DNA from 3 places in the Nocardioides sp. LS1 genome. Region 2 is predicted to be linked to each of the others. Evidence: predicted binding sites of a transcription regulator. Region 2 holds the regulator's gene; each other region holds the start of a gene.
What was found. The regulator LexA, encoded in region 2, represses DNA repair genes until DNA is damaged. The targets are predictions, from matches to a motif close to TCGAACANNTGTTCGA.
Positions count from the first base shown of each region.

Region 1: the regulator LexA is predicted to act here: its motif matches at 5,273-5,288, upstream of EJF31_RS18455 (DUF6504 family protein).
Region 3: the regulator LexA is predicted to act here: its motif matches at 4,548-4,563, upstream of EJF31_RS05755 (DUF222 domain-containing protein).

Region 1 is NZ_BIFF01000006.1:198,035-205,195, reverse strand. It holds gene EJF31_RS18490 (polyprenyl synthetase family protein) at 1-902, opposite strand, end outside; gene metF (methylenetetrahydrofolate reductase [NAD(P)H]) at 967-1,857, shown strand; gene EJF31_RS18480 (NAD(P)/FAD-dependent oxidoreductase) at 1,898-3,196, opposite strand; gene EJF31_RS18475 (DUF4126 domain-containing protein) at 3,207-3,794, opposite strand; gene EJF31_RS18470 (ArsC/Spx/MgsR family protein) at 3,798-4,154, opposite strand; gene EJF31_RS18465 (YbaK/EbsC family protein) at 4,154-4,627, opposite strand; gene EJF31_RS18460 (hypothetical protein) at 4,721-5,191, shown strand; gene EJF31_RS18455 (DUF6504 family protein) at 5,386-5,724, shown strand; gene EJF31_RS18450 (SAV_6107 family HEPN domain-containing protein) at 5,735-6,178, shown strand; gene EJF31_RS18445 (DNA polymerase III subunit alpha) at 6,293-7,161, shown strand, end outside.
Region 2 is NZ_BIFF01000005.1:633,440-640,600, reverse strand. It holds gene EJF31_RS17285 (alkaline phosphatase) at 1-1,516, opposite strand, end outside; gene EJF31_RS17280 (phosphatase PAP2 family protein) at 1,608-2,423, opposite strand; gene lexA (transcriptional repressor LexA) at 2,552-3,304, opposite strand; gene EJF31_RS17270 (GNAT family N-acetyltransferase) at 3,443-4,234, opposite strand; gene EJF31_RS17265 (SDR family oxidoreductase) at 4,327-5,133, shown strand; gene EJF31_RS17260 (hypothetical protein) at 5,144-5,848, opposite strand; gene EJF31_RS17255 (LysM peptidoglycan-binding domain-containing protein) at 6,165-6,515, shown strand; gene EJF31_RS17250 (DUF3052 domain-containing protein) at 6,625-7,062, opposite strand; gene EJF31_RS17245 (hypothetical protein) at 7,075-7,161, opposite strand, start outside.
Region 3 is NZ_BIFF01000002.1:205,476-212,636, forward strand. It holds gene EJF31_RS05720 (dodecin) at 1-158, opposite strand, end outside; gene EJF31_RS05725 (DUF3099 domain-containing protein) at 225-581, shown strand; gene EJF31_RS05730 (hypothetical protein) at 715-942, shown strand; gene moaA (GTP 3',8-cyclase MoaA) at 949-1,938, opposite strand; gene EJF31_RS05740 (SURF1 family protein) at 2,005-2,874, shown strand; gene EJF31_RS05745 (aminoglycoside phosphotransferase family protein) at 2,887-3,834, opposite strand; gene EJF31_RS05750 (hypothetical protein) at 4,273-4,458, opposite strand; gene EJF31_RS05755 (DUF222 domain-containing protein) at 4,576-6,066, shown strand; gene EJF31_RS05760 (hypothetical protein) at 6,136-6,852, shown strand; gene EJF31_RS05765 (hypothetical protein) at 6,941-7,129, shown strand; gene EJF31_RS05770 (cupin domain-containing protein) at 7,114-7,161, opposite strand, start outside.

The DNA.
Region 1 (7,161 bases), on a different contig from region 2:
GCGGCCTCGTCGAGCGACGTACCGAGGGAGCGGTCCAGGAGCGCCGCGTCCTCGTCGGCGGCGGCGTCGAGCGCGAGCGCGACCAGGACGGTGCGCTTGCCCTCGATCAGGTCGTCGCCGGCGGGCTTGCCCGTGGTCTCCGGGTCGCCGAAGACGCCGAGCAGGTCGTCGCGCAGCTGGAAGGCCTCGCCCAGCGGGAGGCCGAACGCGGTGAGCGCGGCCATCTCGTCGGGGCCTGCGCCGGCGAGGGCGGCGCCGATGTGGAGGGGGCGCTCGATGGAGTACTTGGCGGACTTGTAGCGCAGCACCGTCATGGCGGTGTCGACGTCGGCGCGGCCGCGGGCCTGCACGGACACGTCGAGGAACTGCCCGGCGATCACCTCGGAGCGGCAGCGATCGAAGACGTCGAGCGCGGGCGCCACCTGGGTGAGCGGCAGGCCGCAGTTGCGCAGCAGCTCGTCGGACCAGCTGAGCAGCAGGTCGCCGAGCAGGATCGCCGCGGCACCGCCGTACTGCTCGGGGTCGCCGCGCCAGCCGGCGGCACCGTGGTCGGACTCGAACTTCCGGTGCGTCGCGGGCCGGCCGCGGCGGGTGTCGGAGGCGTCCATGAGGTCGTCGTGGACCAGGGCGCTGGCGTGCAGCAGCTCGAGCGCGGCGCAGGCCCGGACCAGGGCGTCCTCGTCCGCGGGCGAGGGGTCGATCGCGTGGAATCCCCAGTAGCAGAAGGCCGCGCGGAAGCGCTTGCCCCCGCGGACCGAGACCCGGGCCTCCTCGATCAGCCGGGCCGCGTCGTCGCCGAGCGCGGCGAGCCGTGCGGCCTGCTCGTCGAGGAAGGAGTCGAGGGCGGACTGGACGCGCTCGCGGAACCCGGCGCTGTCCCAACCACTCCCCGTCTGCGTCACGCCGACGAGACTAGTCAGTGGACAACGCCCGTCCCCGCCCGCCCCCGTCCCTAGACTTTCGGCCATGGGAACCGGACGTGGACGCAGCATGGCCGAGCTCATCGGGGGCGGGGATCGGTCGTTCTCCTTCGAGTTCTTCCCGCCCAAGGACGCCGAGGGCGAGGAGCGGCTGTGGCGCGCGATCGCAGCGCTGGAGCCCTACCAGCCGACGTTCGTCTCGGTGACGTACGGCGCGGGCGGGTCGACCCGCGACTCGACCGTGCGGATCACGAGCCGAATCGCGCACGAGACCTCCCTGACCCCGATGGCGCACCTCACCTGCGTCGGTCACACCCGCGAGGAGCTCGAGTGCATCCTCGACACCTACGCCGAGGCGGGGGTGCACCACGTCATGGCCCTGCGCGGCGACCCGGAGGGCGGCCCGCGCGGGGAGTGGACGCCGACCCCAGGTGGCCTGACCCACGCCGACGAGCTGGTCGCCCTCGCGCACCGGCGCGGTGACTTCCGCATCGGCGTCGCGGCCTTCCCCGAGGGCCACCCCTCGGCGGAGTCGCTGGACCACGACGCCGACGTGCTGGTCGCCAAGGCGCGGGCGGGTGCGGAGTTCGCGGTGACCCAGATGTTCTTCCGGGCCGCGGACTACTTCGCCCTCGTCGAGCGGGTGCGCGACCGCGGCGTCGACATCCCGATCGTGCCGGGGATCATGCCGATCCTGAACCTCAGCGCCATTCGCCGCCAGGGCGAGCTGATCGGCGCCGAGGTGCCGCCCGAGGTCGTCGAGCGGATCTCCGCCCACGACGGCGACGCCGCCGCGGTCCGCGCCGAGGGCATCGCCGTCGCCGCCGAGCTGTGCGAGGAGCTGCTCGAGGGCGGGGCGCCCGGCCTGCACTTCTACACGCTCAACTTCTCCAAGGCGACGCTGGAGATCTTCGCGGCGCTCAACGTCACCTGCTGAGCAGTGGGTTGTGTCCGGCTGGCGACGCGTCGGCAGTGACTCACGCCGGCCCGATCGCCTGCGCCACCAGCGCGGCCGACAGCCCCACGTAGGGCAGCCCTCCGCCCGGGGTCGCGTGCGCGCCGGCGGCATAGACGCCGGGCACCGGCGTCGTGGGCCCCAGCCGCTGCCGCACCGTCGCGCGGCCCTGCCACAGCACACCGTGCGGTGAGCCGCCCCACTCCTCGACCAGCTGCCGCGGCGTGCGGTCGAGACGCACCACCACGTTCTTGCGTACGTCGATCTCCTCGCGCGCGAGCGCCCGCAGCAGGTCCTCGGCCAGGCGCCCGCGCCCGTGCACGGTCCACGCCGCACAGCCGTCGGGGGCGCGGCCGCCCGTCCGCACGACCAGCAGCGGGTCGCCGTGCACCACGACCTCGTGGGGAAGGTCGGGCACGTCGCCCTCGAGCCCGAGGTAGGAGACCACCGGCGGGATGGCCGGCATCGTGCGGACCACGTGCGGGGCGAGCGCCGGCAGTCGCCGCGGGTCGACCGCGCACACGATGGCGTCGGCCGCGATCTCGCCCGCGTCGGTCGCGACGGCCACGGCCCGTCCGCCGCGGAGCACGATGTCGCGCACGTCGGTCCCGGTCAGCACGGTCACCTTGCGGGTCACGAGCCGCTCGGCGAGCGCCGTACCGAGTCGCGGCATGCCGCCCTCGACGGTCCAGCAGCCGAAGCGCTGCTCCAGGTAGGCCACCAGGCCGGCCCAGGCCGGGACGTTGCGCAGGTCGTGGCCCTCGGCGACGAAGGGGTGCCCGGCCACCAGTCGCAGTCGCTCGTCCTTGAACGTCTTGCGCAGCCTCTTGTGCAGCACCTCGCGGCTGTCCAGCCGCGAGGCCACGTCGCGGGGGAGCGCGTCCGGCGTCCACGGCTGCTCGAAGTAGCCGCGGCGCAGCACCTCCCAGTCATCGGCGTACGACGCCACGTGGTCGGCCCAGCGCAGCCCCAGGCCCGGCTCGAGCTCGTCGAACGCCGCGATCTGCGCGGCCCGCGACCCGCCCGGCAGCCGGACGGACGTGCCGTCGTCGAAGCGGTGCTCGCGCACGACCTCGTGCTGCACCAGCTCCAGCTCGCGCTCCAGGGGGCGACCGGACTTGCGGAACAGGTCGCGCACCACCGCCGGCATCACCGTGGCCGTCGGGCCGGCGTCCCAGGCGAAGCCCTCCGAGGTCACCTCGGCGAGCGCGCCGCCCACCTGCGGCGAGCGCTCCACGAGCGTGACCTCGTGGCCGGTCTTGGCCAGCCGCACCGCCGATGCCAGGCCGCCGAAGCCACCGCCGACCACCACCACGCGCATGCGGTGGACCCTAGTGGGTCACCCGCGAACGCCTGGCCTGCCATCGCCGCCAGCCGCGGCGGACGAGCTTGGCGACGAACCACAGCATCAGCAGCCCGAGGGCGAGCAGCACCCCGGCGACGGCGGCCGCGGCCCGCGGGTGGTCGATGGCGAACCAGACCACGCCCAGCACCGCGACGTCCTCCAGGACGCTGGCGGTGATGTTGGTGACCGGCTCGGGGGAGGAGTTGATCGCGAGCCGGCCGCCCGCCTTGACCAGGTGGGAGGCCAGCGCGGTGCCGCCGCCGACCGAGCCCGCGACGGCCTGCTGCAGCGTGTCGGCGTCCCCCGCCAGCAGCACGCCGATCACCGCGCCCGCGGTCGGCCGGATCGCGGTCGAGACGACGTCCCACGTCGAGTCGACGTAGGGGATCTTGTCGGCCACGAACTCGAACGCGTAGAGGAAGAACGCCACCCCCAGCACGTCCCACCGGCCCAGCGCGTCGGGGATCTGCGGGGAGTCGCTGACCCGGTCGCCGATCCCGAGCACGAGGACGACGAGGTAGGTGTTGACGCCGCTGGCCCAGCCGCTCGAGAACACCAGGGGCAGCGAGTCCACCGCTCAGGCCTCCGCGGACACGACGCGGTCGAGCGAGTCCGCGTCCCGGCCGATCACGGTGGTGCCGTCGGCGGCGGTGATGATCGGGCGCTGGATGGCGCGCGGGTGGGCGGCCAGCGCGGCCAGCCACTCGTCGCGGCGGGAGGCGTCGCGGGGGAGGTCGATCCCCTCCTCGGCGGCCTCCTTGTCGCGGGCCACGTCCCAGGGCTCGAGCCCCATGCGGGCCACGACCTCGCCGAGCTCGGCCGCCGTCGGCGGCTCGTCGAGGTAGCGGCGCACGGTGAAGTCCACGCCGGCCGCCTCCAGCTCGGAGACCGCGGTCCGGCACTTGGAGCAGGCGGGGTTGAGCCAGATCTCCATCACTCCACCTCGATCACGGTCGCGCCGGTCAGGGCGAGCAGCTCGTCGAAGGTGGTCGAGAACACGGCTGCGGGGTGACCTGCGGCGGCCCACACCACGTCGTACCGCTGGAGCCACGGGTCGAGGTACGTCGGCACCGGCGCCGGGTGGCCGATGGGGGAGACCCCGCCGATGACCTGCCCGGTGTGCTCGCGGACGAACTCCGGCGTGGCCCGGGTGAGTGCCGGGACCCCGATCCGCTCCGCCACCGCGGTCGTGTCGACCCGGTGGGCGCCGGAGGTCAGGATCAGCACCGGCGCGCCGCCGGCGTCGAAGAGCAGGCTGTTGGCGATCGCGCCGACCTCGCAGCCGAGGGCCTGCGCCGCGAGTGCGGCCGTGTGGACCGAGTCGGGCAGAATGACCACCTCACCGGCGCCGTCCCGGCGGCGGTGCTCGTCTCGAAATAGCGTGATCGTCGGGTGCTCGCTGGTCATACTGCGACCCTAGCGAGACCGGGTGCGCCCCCGGCAGCGAGACTGGCGCGAGACTGGTGGGGCAGATCGGGGGATCGCCCGGAAGGAGTTCGCATGATTCGGCAGCAGCCGCAGTCGGTGACCAACGCGGTCCGGGTCCTGCTCGCCCAGGTCGCCATGAGCGGCCTGACCGCCGTCCTGACCGTCGTTTTCAAGGACGAGCTGGTGGACTCCTGGGCCTCCGGGCGCGACGAGCTCAGCACCACCGTCCAGCCGCCGGCGTTCGTGCCGGTCGCGATCGTGCTGTTCTTCGTGTTCGCCGGCCTGGCCGGCGTGCTGATCGCGTTCTTCCGCGAGGGCCACAACTGGGCCCGCCTCTCGCTCACCGCCCTGGTCGCCTTCATGGCCGTGGCCACCCTGGCCGGCCTCCGGACCAGCCCGCCGACCCTGTTCCTGGTGCTCTCGCTGGTCGCGGTCGTGCTCGACGCCGCCCTGCTCTACTTCATGTGGCACCGCGACACCAGCCGCTACATCCGCGGCGCCTGGCTGGCCACCCACTCCACGGAGCCCTCCACCCGCTCCTGAGCCGTCCCCGAGAACGTGTCCGGACACGTCCTCGTCATTCCTTGACGGACTGTCCGTGGCCGGGTGTACCGTTCATGGTGTTCGAACACGCGTTCGAACGCCACCCGGCAGGGGCGACCTCGACCCCCGTCCCTGCCGGGTCCGGGGGTCGACCGGTGCAGTGCGGTGCCTGCTGTGGGAGAGAGGACGACCAGGTGAGGCGGTACGACGACCCCGTCGAGGTGCGCAAGGGCTGGGTGACCGGCATGGAGGGCCCCGAGCAGTTCCTGTGGCACGGGCGGCTGTGGAAGGTGCGGGCGGTGCTCGCCCACTGGGTGGAGACGGCACCGTGGTGGCAGTCCTCGGGGGCCCGGGCGGTGATCGGCTCCGACGAGCCCCGGTCCGACGGTGGCACGGCGCTGGCCGCCGACCTGCTCGTCGAGCGCGAGCTGTGGCGGGTGGAGGCCGGCCGCGGGTCCGACAGGGGTGGGGTCTTCGACCTCTCCTTCGACTGGAGCGACGGCTGCTGGCAGCTCGTCGGCTGTGAGGACTGAGGTGACCGTGATGAACGCTCCCAATCCCTACGCCCTGCCCGCGACCACCCACTCCTACCTCGCCCGGGCGGCGGAGTCGCTGAGCGAGGCGATCGGCGCCCGCGAGGTGCCGACCCGCTATGCCTGCGCCCACGTCGCCGCGCTCCGGGCCGCGGCAGCCCTGCTGGCTGCCCGCGCCCATCCGGCGCCCCAGCGGCGCCGCCCCCAGAAGAACGCCTGGGTGCTGCTGGCCGAGGTGGCTCCCGAGCTCGAGGAGTGGGCCCGGTTCTTCGCCGCCGGCGCCGGCAAGCGGGCCGCGGCCGAGGCCGGCTCGACCCGGGCCGTCAGCGAGCGCGAGGCCGACGACCTGGTCCGCGACGCCGACCGGTTCCTGGCCGTCGTGGAGTCCTCGTTGGGGCTGGTGCCCCACGCCCAGACCCAGCGGAGCTCGGTGGTGACGCGGGCCGTCGGCTAGGTCGCTCCGGCCGGGTGATCCGCCCCGCGAGCGGTGCTAGGCTTTGAACATGTTCGAACACCTGTTCGAACGCATCCAGCAGGGGTCGAGCCGGCTGAGAGGCGGTCCCACCCCGTGCCCGACCCGTTCCCCCATCTCCACGTGGCCTCCGGCTACTCCCTGCAATACGGAGCCTCGCACCCGCACACGCTCGTCGAACGGGCGGTGGAGCAGGAGATGGACACCCTGGCGCTCACCGACCGCGACGGCACCTACGGCGCGGTGAAGTTCGCCAAGGCCTGCCTGTCCGGGGGAGTGCGGCCGGTGCTCGGGGTCGACCTCGCCCACCTCCCGACCCAGGCAACGGACGTCCGGCGGACGCGCACCCCCGTCCGCGGCGGGGCGTTCCGCGACCCGCGGCTGCCCCGGGTCACCTTCCTGGCCGCGGCCGGCGGACCGGGCGGCGGCCGGGCCGGGTGGGCGGCGGTGTGCCGACTGGTCTCGGCCACCCACCTCTCCGGCGAGCGCGGCACCCCCGTCCTCGACCTCGACCTGCTCGCCCGCGAGCTCGCCGGGCCGCTGGGCGCGGGGCAGCTGGTGGTGCTGCTCGGTCCGGGCTCGGAGGTGGGCGCGGCCGCGACCCGGCGCCGCGACGACCTGGCCGAGGCCGCCCTGGCGCGCTGGCGCGCGCTGGTCCCGGCCGAGAACCTCCTGGTCGAGCTGGTCTCCCACCGGCTCCCCGGCAGCCGGTCCGGCGGCGGCTGGGGCCCGGGCACCACCCCGCACGCCGCCCGGATGGCCGGCGTGGCCCGCCGGGCCGGCCTCGGCACGATCCTGTCCAACGCGGTCCGCTACGCCGACCGCCGCGACGCCCCCACCATCGACGTCCTCGACGCGGCCCGCCGGCTGGTCGCGCTCGGCTCCGCCGACCTGCGCCACATCGGCCCCGACGCGTTCCGCGGCAACGCCGAGGGCTTCCTCAAGTCCGGCAAGCAGATGCAGGA
Region 2 (7,161 bases):
TGGTGGTGTGGGCCGGCGTGCCGGTGATGTCCTTGAGGTTGTTGGCCGTGACCGACGTGCACACGAACTCCACGCCGGCCGAGTCGCCGACGGGGTAGGTCGAGGCGTCGTACGGCAGCTCCGCGGCCCACCCGGAGTGGATGTCGCCGGTGATGAAGAGCGCGTCCTTCACCTGGTGGGTGCGGATGTGGTCGAAGACCTCCCGGCGGTCGGCGGTGTAGCCGTCCCACTGGTCGGTGTTGTACGGCGTCCCGTCGGACGCGGCCGGCTCGCCCGTGACCTGGTGCACCGCGTCGACCATCGGGTCGGGAAGGGCCCCGAAGTTGACCGGCGCGATCATCACCGGGTTGCCGATGATCTTCCACTGCGGCCGGTCGCCGGACAGGGAGTCCTTGAGCCACTGCATCTGCCGGTTGCCGGTGATCGTCCGGGCCGGGTCGTTGACCGCCGGGTCGGGGTTGGGCACCGGGGTGGGGGTGGTCTCGACCTGCTGGTCGCGGTGGGTGCGCAGGTCGAGCAGGCTCAGCTCGGCCAGCGTGCCGAAGCGCAGCCGCCGGTAGAGCCGGTCGCCGTCCCCCAGCGCGGCGGTGCCGTCGAGCCGCGCGGGCATCCACTCGTCGTACGCCCGGTGCGCCCGCGCCCGACGCGCCTTGTAGTCGCCCTCGCCGGGGTTGTGGTTGACCGCGCCGTTCTTCCACTGGTTGTCGGCGACCTCGTGGTCGTCCCAGGTCACGATCCAGGCGAACTTCGCGTGCGCGTCCTGCAGGTCGCGGTCGCGCTTGTACTGCGCGTGCCGCTGCCGGTAGTCGGCCAGCGAGAGCATCTCGTGCGCGGGCTCGTGCGTGCGGATGTCCTCGTCCGACTGGCCGTAGCCGTACTCGCCGGGGCCGTACTCGTAGAGGTAGTCGCCCAGGTGCACCACCGCGTCCAGGTCGTCGCGCGCCGCGAGCCCGCGGTAGGCGCTGAACCAGCCGGCCTGCAGGTTGGCGCACGAGACGACGCCGAAGCGCAGGTGGTCCGGCGTCGCGTCGTGGGCGGGAGCGGTGCGGGTGCGGCCGACCCGGCTCGTGGCGTCGCCGAGGTGGAAGCGGTAGTGGTAGGCCGTGGCGGGCCGCAGGCCGCGCACGTCGACCTTGACGGTGTGGTCGCGGCTCGGGCCGGTCTCGAAGCGGCCACGGCGTACGACGTCGCGGAAGCCTGCGTCGCGCGCCACCTCCCAGCGGACCGTGACCTTCGGGCCCGCGCCGGAGCCGGGGGTGCTCGCCGCGGTCGGCGTCACCCGGGTCCACAGCACGACCCCGTCGGGCAGCGGGTCGCCCGAGGCGACGCCGTGCGCGAACACCGTGCCGTCGCCCGCGGCCCGTGACGCGGCTACTGCCGGGGCGGCCGTCGCCAGCGGCGAGGAGACCGCGGCCACGCCGACGGCCCCGACGGTGCCGGTGGCCAGGACCGTACGTCGACCGACGGGGCGGGAGGTCAGGGGCTGGGCAGAAGCAATGTCACGGGGAGAGCTCACGAGAGGCCCAACGAGCCAGCGCCGGGCGTGTTCCGGATCGACGGTGTGAGCACCGTCCGTTCACCCGCAGGTCACCCCGGGGTGGCGCGTGTCAGTCGCGACGGCCGCGGGCGGCCGGGGTGGGCAACGGAGCCGCGGCGGCCGGCATCGGCCGGGCGGCGGGCGCGGAGAGGAGGACGGGGATCCGCGGCGCCCACTCGGCAGCGGCCCAGCCGGCGGCGATGACGAGGTAGCCCACCAGCACGTCGATGACCCAGTGGTTGCCGGTGCCGATGATGACGACGCCGGTGCCGACGGCGTAGGTCCAGCCGAGGGCGCGGACCCACCGGTGGCGGGCGTGGCGCTGCAGCGAGATGGCGACCCACAGGGCCCAGCCGGCGTGCAGCGACGGGAAGGCGGCCAGCTCGTTGGTCAGCCCGCCGAGCCCGCGCGGCGCGGAGGCGTCGGAGGCCCACCAGCCGTCGGAGGCGTGCAGGGAGAGGACGTCGACGTAGCCCGTGATGAAGCGCGGCGGTGCCGTCGGCATCACCAGGTAGGCCGCGAGCCCGAGGAGGGTGCCGATCACCAGCGCCCGGCGGGCCGGGGCATAGACACGGGTGCCGAGCCGGTAGAGCCAGAGCAGCACCGCGGCGGTGACGACGTAGTGGAGGGATGCGTACCAGTAGGAGCCGAGCAGTCCGATCACCTGGTGGTTGGTGAACAGCTCGTTGAGCGGCACCTCCCAGTGGATGCCGAGCACGGTCTCGAAGCGGAGCAGCTCGTGGGCTCGGTGCATGGCCGGCCCCATCGCGGTGTCGGCGACGAGCCGGGACAGGCTGTAGCCCACCCAGAGGGCCAGGATGAGGACGATCTCGAGCACGCCCCGCACGATCTGCGGGTGGCGTCGGCGCAGGGCAGTCACAGACATACCCCCACCCTCAGTCGTTCCCACATGTAACAAAATACGGAATCACCCCGAAATGTTCCCGGGATTTATCTCGGGGGTTCGTGAGGATTTCCGGTCCGAAGGCTACCGGACCCCGATCATGCCTCCGATCAGACCCGACGCAGGATCGCGGTGACCTTGCCGAGGATCGTCGCGTGGGTGCCGTCGATGGGCTCGTAGGCGTCGTTGTGGGGCAGCAGCCAGACCTTGCCGTCCTTGCGCTGGAAGGTCTTGACGGTGGCCTCGCCGTCGATCATCGCGGCCACGATCTCGCCGTTGCTGGCGGTCGGCTGCTGGCGGATCACGACGTAGTCGCCGCTGCAGATGGCCGCGTCGATCATCGAGTCACCGACGACCTCGAGCATGAAGAGGGTGCCGTCGCCGACCAGCTCCTGGGGCAGCGGGAAGAGCGCCTCGACCCGCTCCTCGGCCAGGATCGGACCGCCGGCGGCGATCCGGCCGACCATCGGCACGTAGGAGGCTGCGGGCATGGCGTCGCCAACGCCGGTCTCGTCGTACGTCGACTCGTCGGCCGAGGAGATCGAGCGCCGTGCCTTCATCACCTCGGGCAGGAACACCTCGAGCGCGCGCGGCCGGTTGGGGTCGCGCTTGAGGAAGCCCTTCTCCTCGAGCACCTTGAGCTGGTGGGCCACGCTGGAGGAGCTGGTGAGCCCGACCGCCTCGCCGATCTCGCGCATGCTGGGCGGGTAGCCGCGCTTCTCGATGGCTTCCTTGATGTGGGCCAGGACCCGCTGCTGCCGCGGGGTCAGGCCGTGGGCGTCCGGGGGACCGTCGGGCAGCTCGGCGACTCGACCCCGGGCAGGCTTGGTGGGGGAGTCGTCGCCCGTCTTCTTCGTGGCCATGGCGGTGCCTTCCGGTGTACGGCGGTGCGCCCGGGGGACGCACCCCGGGCCGGTGTTCCCACCGTAGCCATGTCGGCCCGCCTGTTCAAACATCTGTTCGAACAGCGTGTCGCGCCGGAGAGGGGCGCCACGACGCGGTCAGAGCTGGGGCACCCACACGAACATCGGCATCCGGCAGACCTCCTCGAAGCCCAGCCGCTCGTAGACCGGCCGGCCCATCTCGGTGGCGTGCAGGATCGCCTCGGTGCAGCCCCGGTCACGTGCCATCTCGAGCAGCGTCGCGGTGACGGCGTACCCGATCCCGCGGCCGCGCGCGGCCTCGAGCGTGGTGATGTTGTAGAGGCCGGCGGTGCGGCCGGTGAGCCAGGCGGTGCCGCAGGCGACGGGCTGGCCGTCGACCGTGGCGAGCACGGTGAGGAGATGTGCCGCGTCGAAGGGCGCCATCATCTCCACGATCGGGCCGGCCAGCTCGGCCGGGAAGCCGAAGCCCTCGGTCATCACCCGCGCGGTGGCCGCGTGGCACTCCGGGCCCACGACGTGGATCCGGACGCCGGGTCCGGGCGGCGCCATCGGCACCGGCCCGTCGAGGACGCGGTGCATGCCGGGCGTCTCGTCGCGCAGCATGCCGGCGGCGACGAGCACGTCGGCGATCTCGGCCGTCATCGTGGAGGGGGAGCCCCACCACAGGAAGGGGAGTCCGCGGCCGACGTACGCCGCCAGCACCTCGCGGGTGCGGCGCAGCTCCTCGCCGGGTGCGAAGCGCGCGCCGGCGATGCCGTTGAAGACGGGGTGCGGCACGGTGGTGTGCCAGGTGTGGAGGTCGGCGGCACCCTCGGTCCCGAAGGAAGGGTTGGAGGCCGTCACCCGCAGGAACTCCATGAGGTTGTCCTCGACCGGAGCCACCCGCGGATCAGCAAGCACGGGGGTCACCGGGGCACCGTACGCCGGGTGGGACATCGGGATCGGCGAATTCGCGGATCTGGTTGACTCCCGGCATGCCTGCCGCCCAGCCTTCCTCGCCCATGTCTGCACCGCCTGTCCACACCAGCTGTGTCGTCACCGGCGGAGCCCGCGGGATCGGCCGCGGCATCGCGGAGCGGATGGTCGCCCGCGGCCACCGGGTCGTGGTCACCGACGTCGACGGCGAGGGCGCGGCCCGCACGGCCGCCGAGATCGGCGCCGCGGCCGGCATCGCCCACGACGTGCGCGACCCCGCCGGGCATGCGGCCGCGGTCGCGGAGGCGGCCCGCCACGGCGTCCTGACCGCGTGGTTCAACAACGCCGGCGTCGGCGACGACGGCACGCTGTCGGAGCTCTCCGACGACGCCGTACGACGCTTGGTCGACGTCAACCTGATGGGCGTCGTATGGGGGATGCGCGCCGCGCTCGAGGCGTTCGGCGAGGCCGGCGGCGACGTTGTCAACACCGCCTCGCTCGCGGGACTCGGGCCGGTCCCGGGCTACAGCCTGTACGCCGCCACGAAGGCCGCGATCGTCTCGCTGACCATGTCGGGCGACGCCGAGACGCCCAAGAACGTGCGGGTCCACGCGATCTGCCCCGACGGGGTCAAGACCGCGATGCTCGACGCGCAGACGCCCGGGGGGCTGGGCAACCTCCTGGTCCACTCCGGTGGCCGGATCCTCACCGTCGACGAGGTCGCCGACGAGGCCGTCGCGCTGGTCGGCAGCCACCGAGTGATCCGGGCGGTGCCCGGCTGGCGCGGGGGCGTCGTACGGGCCTCGGCGCTGGCGCCGTCGGTCAGTGCGCGCGGGATCAGCCTGTTCGCCGCCCAGGGCCGGCGGGCCCTGAAGAAGTCCGCCGGCGCCTGAGCGGGTCGGTTCAGCGGCGCGTGGCCGGTCCCTGGTGCCGGGCGCCCGGGGGTGCGTGCCGCGCGCTGGTCGCCGCGTCGGCCCGGTCGACGCGGCTGAACGCGACGGTGGAGGCCGCGTCGCCGGAGACCGTGTAGAGCGACATGCCGGCCCCGATGCAGTCCAGCGTGATCGGCCCGGCGGTCGTGTCGACGAGCATCGTGTTGCTGGCGGTCCAGAAGCCGCTGCTCTGCACGGCGTAGGTCAGCCCCAGGGCGGTCATCGTCGCGTCGCGGCTGAAGCAGATGGGCTGCCCGCTCGCGTTGAGGACGAGGCTGTAGCTCATGAGGTAGCGGCCCGCCGGCAGGCCCGGGAACGCGACGCTGGCGGAGCTCGACGAGCTGGTCGAGGGGACGGTGTAGTTCCAGACCCGCGACTGCAGGTTGGAGGCGTTGAAGCCGTCGACCTGGTCGGCGTTGAGGCGGGCGACCCGCTTCTTCGACGACACGGCCAGCGAGGGCGCGTTGGCCTTGCTCTTGAGGACGAGCGCCGGTCCGTTGCCGGTGTTCTTCAGGGTGGTCGGGCTGGTGGCCGAGTTGCTGCTACCGAGCAGGAGCGGGTGGCCGTTGGCGGCGTACGCCGCGACGTTGGCTCCGCCGATCAGGACGAGGGCCGCGAGCAGCACGGGGAGCGTGCGGCCGCGGGCTGGGCTGGCTGAGGTGCGTGAAGACGACATGCGGGGGTCCTTGTCGTTGAGGGGGCTGGCGGTCGTTCCCTCTCTACTCGCGGCCTCGGGGCTCGGGCATGCCCCGTCCGAGCCATCCGGGGGTGGTGGTGGGAGGCGCGTGGTCCTAGTACCCGTTCGAACAAATGTTCGGCGCGCCTCTTGCGCTCGTTCGAACACCTGCTCTAACGTCGCACATGTGTTCGATCGAATGCTTGATCGAATCGGTGGACCAGACAGCCCGACCAGGACTGTCGGCGGCCGCCGATAGACATCTCTTCGACGGACAGGCACCGATGGCTGACCGCCACTTCCCCAGGAGGTCCCGATGAGCACCATGACGATCAACCCCACGTTCGCCCCGGCGCGTCCCCGCTCCGGCGAGGTCCGGCTGACCCGCCGCGGCCGCACCGTGGTGCTCCTGGCGGCGCTGCTCGTCGTGCTCACCGTCGGTGCCCTGCTCGGCGGAGCCCGCTCCGCCGCCACCGAGCACCCCGGCGCCCCCACCTCGACCCGGGTGGTCATGGTCGGCACCGGCGACACCCTCTGGGACATCGCCTCCGACCTCGCCCCCGATGGTGACGTCCGCGCCATGATCGCCCAGATCGAGGACCTCAACGCCCTCGACTCCGCGCTCGTCGCCGCCGGCCAGCGCCTGCGCGTGCCGATCGTCGACTGACGCACACAGACTTTCGTCAGCCGCCTCGACCCCGGCTGACGGAGCAGGGGAAGACGAGGGCGGGACTCATCGAGTCCCGCCCTCGCTGCATCCCCGGCTCACGCCGGACCTACCGGTCCGCCACCCGCCGCACGAACTTCAGCCCCGACCAGACCTCGTCGAGCGCGGCGACCTTCACGTCCACGAACCCGAGCTCGAGGCCGAGGCCGCGCACCGTGTTCTCGTCGAGGTCCGAGACCGGCCCGTGGGGGTTGCGGGCCGAGCGCTGGGCCGCCTTCTTGGGCCAGCAGACCCACACCATCCCGGCCGTGCTGGTGCGCTCGAAGAGTGTCGGCAGCCGGCGGGTCAGCGCGGCGAGCTCGGTGTGGAAGGTCAGCGTCACGTCGGCGCGGGCCGGCAGGCGGCGTACGACGCTCGCGGCCGTGCCCGGCTGGGCCAGCGCCGCGACGTCGGGGGACACCAACGAGGGCAGGCCGTCGAGGAAGAGCACCTGCCCCTCCTTGATCCCGAGCTTGCGGACCAGGGGCGTGCCCGAGTAGCCGGCCATGTCAGGCAGGGCTCAGCGCGCCGCGCGCCGGCCGCCGGGCGGCCGCACGATGGGCGTGATCTCCTGGGTCGCGTCCAGTGGTGCCTCGGGCTCGTCGTC
Region 3 (7,161 bases), on a different contig from region 2:
GCGCCGTCCTTGACCTGGCCACGGACCTGGGTCATCTCGAACCAGTCGACGTGGCGCAGCGTCTTGCTGGCGCGCTCGATGGCGTTGCGGATCGCCTGGTCGATCCCGTCGGGCGACGTGCCGACGATCTCGCTGACGCGGTAGGTGCGGTTGCTCATGAGTGCCTCCTGGTGGGCGGGCCCGGTGGGGAACGGACTGTGAGCGTACCGACGTAGGATGGCGGCATGGCCCGGACCCACAGCCACAGCCGCAGGGCGCGCGAGGCGGAGCCGGTCCGCATCACGACGGCAGCCACCAACCGCGCCGACAACATCGCCGCGCGCCAGAAGCGCTACCTGCTGTCCATGGGCATCCGGACGGTCTGCTTCGTCGGCGCCGTCGTCGCGGCCCTGGCGCACGTGGAGTGGCTCTGGCCGATCCTGATCGCCGGTGCGCTGATCCTGCCCTACGTCGCCGTGGTGATGGCCAACAATTCCGGTTCCGGATCCGACGGGTTCGAGCTGCTGGACGCCGATTACGGTCGCGCGCAGCTGCCTCCGGGCACGGATTCCGGGCGCCACTCCGGCGACGGCGGTATTTGACTTCCTCGACGCAAGTGACAGAATCCTCGGCGCGAGCTGGGTCTCCCCCGTCTCAGTTCGCGGTGGTGCCGGACGGCTTCCCCCGTGGCTGTCCGGCACTGCCCATTTCCCGACCTTTCCGTGGGAGGACGGCATGACCGAGACCCCCACCTGCTCCGGCAAGGGCTGCCAGTCCGAGGCCGTCTGGGCGCTGTTGTGGAACAACCCGAAGCTGCACACCCCCGACCGCCGCAAGGTCTGGGTCGCGTGCGCGGAGCACCGGGCCGGCCTGGCCGACTTCCTGACCGCGCGGGGATTCCTGCGCGACGTCGTGCCCGTCGCCGAGGCGCCGGTCGACCAGGGCCCCGAGGGCGGCCGCTAGCGGCCGTCAGCCACCGATCGCGGACATCGGGCGGTCGGGCTGGAGGAACGTCGGGTCGTCGATGCCGTGCCCGGGCAGCTTGCCCGCCATCGCCACGACCCAGCGGTCGGCCAGCTCCTCGTCGCTCACACCCGAGCGCATGGCCAGGCGCAGGTCGGACTCCTGCCGGGCGAACAGGCAGTTGCGGACCTGGCCGTCGGCGGTCAGCCGGACCCGGTCGCAGTCACCGCAGAAGGGCCGCGTGACCGAGGCGATGACCCCGACCGTGCCGGGCCCGCCGTCGACCATGAACAGCTCGGCGGGCGCACTCCCCCGCGGCTCGCTGGCCGGGGTGAGCACGAAGGCGGACCCGAGTCGCTCGAAGATCTCGTCGGCGGTGACCATGGCCTCGCGGCTCCAGCCGTGCTGGGCGTCGAGCGGCATCTGCTCGATGAAGCGGAGCTCGTAGCCGCGGTCCAGGCACCAGCGGAGCAGCTCGGGAGCCTCGGTGTCGTTGACGCCGCGCAGGAGCACGGCGTTGATCTTGATCGGCCCGAGGCCGGCGGCCTGCGCCGCCTCGAGGCCCGCGACCACGTCGTCGAACCGGTCGCGGCGGGTGATCTCGAGGAACGTCTCGGGACGGATCGTGTCGAGGCTGACGTTGATCCGGTCCAGGCCCGCGTCGGCCAGGGCCTGGGCGGTGCGCGAGAGCCCGAGCGCGTTGGTGGTCAGCGACGTCTCGACGCCCAGCTCGTGGGTGCGGCGGACGATGTCGACCAGCCCACGGCGTACGAGGGGCTCGCCGCCGGTGAAGCGCACCTCGCGCACCCCGAGACGCTCCACCGCGATGCGCACGAGGCGGACGACCTCGTCGTCGGAGAGCACGGTCTCGTCGGGCAGCCAGTCGAGTCCCTCGGCCGGCATGCAGTAGGAGCAGCGCAGGTTGCAACGGTCGGTCAGCGACACGCGCAGATCCGTCGCCACACGGCCGTAGCGGTCCTCGAGCGCACGTGTCATCACACCAGCGAGTCTACGGGCGCACCCGCACCGGTGCGGCGCCCACCGCCCGGATAGCCTCGCTGGGTGCGATCGTTCCTGTTCCTGGTCAGCCGACGGTGGCTGTTGTTCGCGGTCGCCGTCGTCCTGATCGCCTGGGCGTGCTGGTGGCTCGGCGAGTGGCAGTTCCACCGCCTCGAGGACCGCAAGGCCAGCAACGCGATCGTCGAGCGCAACGAGTCCCTGCCGCCCGCCCCCGTGGCTTCGGTCCTGCGCCCCGGCTCGGGCGTGTCGGACCGCGACGAGTGGCGCCTGGTCACTGCCACCGGGACCTACGACACCGACCACACCGTCGTGCTCCGCTACGCCACGCGAGACGGCCAGTCCGGCGTCGACGTGGTGGTCCCCCTCGTCACGGCCTCGGGCACCGCCCTGCTGGTGGACCGCGGCTGGACCCCGTCGGACAACCGCGGCGGCGACACCTCGACGCTGCCCGCCCCGCCGTCAGGGCAGGTGACCGTGACCGGCTGGGTGCGGGTGGACGCGACGGGCGACAGCGCGGCCGTCACCGACCTGTCGACCCGGGCGATCTCGAGCGTCGAGATCGGCAAGGCCATCGACACCCCCGTCTACGGCGGCTTCGTCGACCTGAAGTCCGAGGACCCGCCTGCCGCCGACACCCTCGAGCCCACCGAGCTCCCCGAGCTCGACAACGGCCCGCACTTCTTCTACGGCCTGCAGTGGTGGTTCTTCGGCATCCTCGCCGTCTTCGGCTTCTTCTACCTCCTCTACGACGAGCGCCGGGCCCTGCTCCGCGGCGAGACGTCCGCGGCCGCCGAGGCGATGGCCGAGCGGAAGCAGAAGAAGGCGGCGAAGCAGGCCCAGAAGCAGAGGGTGCGGGCCGCCTACCAGCGGGCGTACGCCGCCGAGCGGGAGGCCAAGGCCGGGGAGGACTGACGCCCCGACCGGTCAGTGCGCGTCGCGGTAGTCGTCCAGGATCGCCTCGACGACCCGCCGCGCCTCGCGCTCCTCGGGCTCGTCCCCGTCCTCGACGGCGTTGGCGAGGTTGCTCAACGTCTTCCAGAGGGCCCATCCGCGACCCCGTGACCAGGTGGGCTCGTCGACGTCGAGGCGTTCGCGCAACAGCCGCCTGCCCTGGCGGGTCAGGAGGGTCCACGCGATGGCGAGGTCGCAGGAGGGATCCCCGACCCCACAGGTGCCGAAGTCGATCACCGCGGTGAGCCTGCCCCCGTCGAGCAGGAGGTTCCCGGGTGCCATGTCCCCGTGGAACCAGACGTCCACCCCGTCCCACCGGGCCGCCAGGGCGTCGTTCCAGGCGGCCGTGGCTAGGTCGGCGTCGAGGTGGCCGTCGAGCTTCGCGAGCGAGCCCCGGGCGTACGGGTCGAACGTCCGCAGGGTCCCGCCGCGGAACCAGTTGTGGACGCCGGGCTGTGGGCCACCCGTGGCGTCGATGCGCTGGAGGGCCTCGAGAAAGCCGACCACGTCCTCGGCGAGGCCGGACGGGTCGATGGTCGCGGCCCGGTCGGCGGCTTCGCCGGGGAGCCATCCGTAGACCGACCACGGGAAGGGATACCCGGCACCGGGCTCCCCCAGACCGAGCGGCGCGGGAATCGGGACGGGCAGCCGCTCCGCCAGCTCGGGGAGCCAGCGGTGCTCCTTCTCGACCGCCAGCGCGTACTCCGCAGCGCTGGGCAGTCGGACGAGCAGGTCGTCACCGAGGTGGAACGTGCGGTTGTCCCATCCGGGCTTGCTGACCGGTGCGACGGGCCGCGCCGACCACTGCGGGAACTGCTCCGCGACGAGCCGGCGGAGGGTCTCGACGTCGACGGTCAGCCGCTGTGGCGGTGCTCCGATGTCCGGCACCTCGTCGGTCGACTCATGACTGTTCGGGCTCACGGCCGAGCACAGTACCGACCGGCCTCCGGCCGTGCCTTCCATTAACTCGACACGTCGTCCGAACGAGGGAGGCCCACTATCGTCGTGTCATGACCCGTGTCGTCTGCCTCGCCATCGCGATCGCAGCCGGTGTCTGCGCCGCACTCCTCCTGGCCTCCGCGCCCACCGTGCACGTCGACGGGGACACAGCAAGGTGCCCGGGGATCATCGCCACGAGCGAAGGCGGCAACGGCATCCACTCAGACGTCGGACCGGGTGACAGGCGTGCCTGCGAGGACCGGCAGCGCGAGTGGTCGGTACTCGCGGGCCTGGCCGCGTTCGTGTCCCTGGGGGCGGGTTCGGTGGCTCAGCTGAGCCGACGGGACCAAGGCGCCCCTGCCGTGAGGTCACACTCGATGGAGCATCCGGCGTAGGTGACGGTCATCGATCCGACGGCCGTCACTGGCCCCCGCCGGCGGCCCACTGGTTGGGCGTCATCCGGTCGACCGGGTTCGGCTGCTTCCCGTCCTGGTATCGCCTGGCCTTCGCGTTGCTCCGTCGCAGTCGGGCAGTGGCCTTCTGCGCCGCCGCCAAGGCTGCCTCCTTCGACGCCCTGGGTGGGCGTCGGCGCTTGAAGATCGACACGACCAGAAGGTATCGAAGGGACTGACGTCAACAAACGCCTCGCAGTTGGGACCCTGCAAGGAATCTTGACTCGCTACAGCCTGTTGTGTTCGCACACATGTTCGATTAGAATCAGGCATGGCTCAGATCCCGGTGACCGACCTCGACGCAGGCGACACGCTCGCCCTGCTCGGGGACGCGGCCGCGCGGCGACGTCGCGCCGAGGTCGAGGACCTGCTGCTGGTGCTGCACTGGTGCGACCTGCATGCCTCCGATCCCCGCGACGACCCGCGACCGGACCCCTCGGTCCCGCTGCCGCCGGGCTCGGACCGTTTGGTGGATCTCGGTGGTGAGGGCACGCCGCGGGTCCGGGAGCTGTCGCTGTGCGAGCTCGGCGTCGCCCGCGGCGTCCACACCCTCTCCGCCCGCGCGGTCGCCGCCGACGCCCTGGACCTGCGGCACCGGCTGCCCCAGACCTGGACGGCCACCCGCGCCGGCCGCGCCGAGCCCTGGCTGGCCCGCAAGGTCGCGGTCATGACCCGCGACCTGCCCCTGGCCCTCGTCGACGTGGTCGACCAGGCGGTCGCCCGCGCCATCGGCTCCCAGTCCCCCGCGCGGGTGATCTCCCTGGTCGAGGCCAAGATCATCGAGGCCGACCCCGACGCGCACGCCACGCGCCTCGAGGAAGCCCGCCACCGCCGCTTCGTGTCGCTGTCGCGGACCGACGCGGTCGGCCTGCGGCACGTCATCGCCCGCATCAGCGCGGGGGACGCCGCCTACGTCGACGCCGTCGTGGCCCGCGTCGCCGACATCCTCGCCACCCGCCCCGAGCACGCCGACTCGCCGCGCGACCTGCTGCGCTCCCTGGCCTTCGGCTGGCTCGCCCGCCCCGCCGAGCTCCTCCAGCTCCTCCTCGAACACGCCGACCCCGCCCCCGACACGGCTGAGGAAGCCGACTCGGTCCCGCGGGCGTTCTCGTTCCCCAACGACCTCCTCGACGCCCTACGGTCCGCGAAGCCCGACCGGTTCCGGCCCGACTCCGTGCTCTACGTCCACCTCCACGAAGCCGCCCTCACCGGCGCCGCCAGTGGTGTCGCGCGGGTCGAGGGGATCGGCCCGGTCGCCCTGGCCCAGCTGACCGAGCTGCTGGCCCACACCAACCTGGTGATCAGGCCAGTCATCGACCTCAAAGACCTCATCTCGAGCTGCGCCTACGAGCACCCCGAGGCGATCAAGGAACGCATCCACCTCCGACAGCCCGTCGACTGCTTCCCCCACGCCACGCGCGTCTCGAGGAAGGTCGACCTCGACCATCCGGTGCCCTACCGGCCCACCGGACCACCCGGCCAGACCACCAGCCACACCGGCCGACCACTCTCCCGGACCGCACACCGCGCCAAGACCCACCTCGGCTACCGGGTCGCCATCACCCCAACCGGCGAGACCCTGTGGCGCACCCCGCACGGACTGCACCGCCTCGTCGACGCCGCCGGCACCCACGACATCACCGAGTCTGACGCCCAGGCCTGGCTCAGCCCCGACTCCCTCGACCGCGCCCTGGTCCGCCTCCAGCACCAGTTCGACACCGGCCAGATCACCCTGACTGCGGATCGCGTCACGAACAGATGAACGCGAGGACTGTGCCCGGGACGCGCCCGGGCACAGGAAACGCACAGGCAATGCTGCCAACGTGCCCGCATGCACCCTGCGACAGAGAAGTCGACCGGCGGGCTCCAGCGTGCGTTCGTGGACGCCTACGCCGAGGCGAGCGGTCGGACCGCCACCGAGAGCCCCGTCCTGCCGGTGACGGGAGGGCCGGCCGGCAACGTCCTGCTGACCGCGTGGACGGGGCTGGTGCTGCTCGTCCTGTCGGTCGCAGAGCTGCTGACCCTCTTCGACGTGCGGGGGCTGATCTCGTGGCACGTCGCCCTCGGCGCGTTGCTGGTGCCGCCAGCGGTGATGAAGACGGCGAGCACCGGCTGGAAGATGGCGGGCTACTACCTGGGCCGGACGCCCTACCGCCAGGCCGGCCCACCGCCGCTCCTGCTCCGGGTGCTCGGCCCGCTCGTGGTGGTCTCGACCCTGGGCCTGCTCGCGACGGGCGTCCTCCTGATCCTGCTGGGCGAGGAGTCCGCACGCCAGGACCTGCTCACGGTGCTCGGATTCCGCATCGACTGGATCACCCTCCACCAGGGCTTCTTCGCGGTGTGGGTGGGGGCCGCCGGACTGCACCTCCTGAGCCGGCTCGTCCCGGCGCTCCGCCTCACCATCCTGCCCGGGCAGCGCCCGGCCACCGGGGTGCCCGGGCGCTGGACGCGCCTGCTGTGGTTCGCGGCCATGGTGGCCTCGGCCGCAGCGCTCGCCGTGGTGCTGGTGCATGCCCAAGGCACGTGGGGTTCCCTCCCCCGACGCTGACGTCCCCGGGTCGAGGCCCGAGCGACGTATCACTCAACGCCCGACGCCCCTCTGTCCGGGAAACGATCCTCGGAGGGAGGTGACCGGCATGGCCGCATGGATCGCCGTCGAGCAGGAGTCCGGCACGTCCGCTGGGCGCGCGCACGTGCACCGCCACAACGGCTACTACGCGGGCGAGTTCACCGCGAGGGAGTACGTCGGACCGGCCGGCTGGAGCGTCCCGATCACGCCGTTCGACGCCCCAGCGGGCGAGGTCCGGCCCTACGCCTTGGCGTAGGCGGCGACGCCGGTGTCGTAGAGCACGCAGGC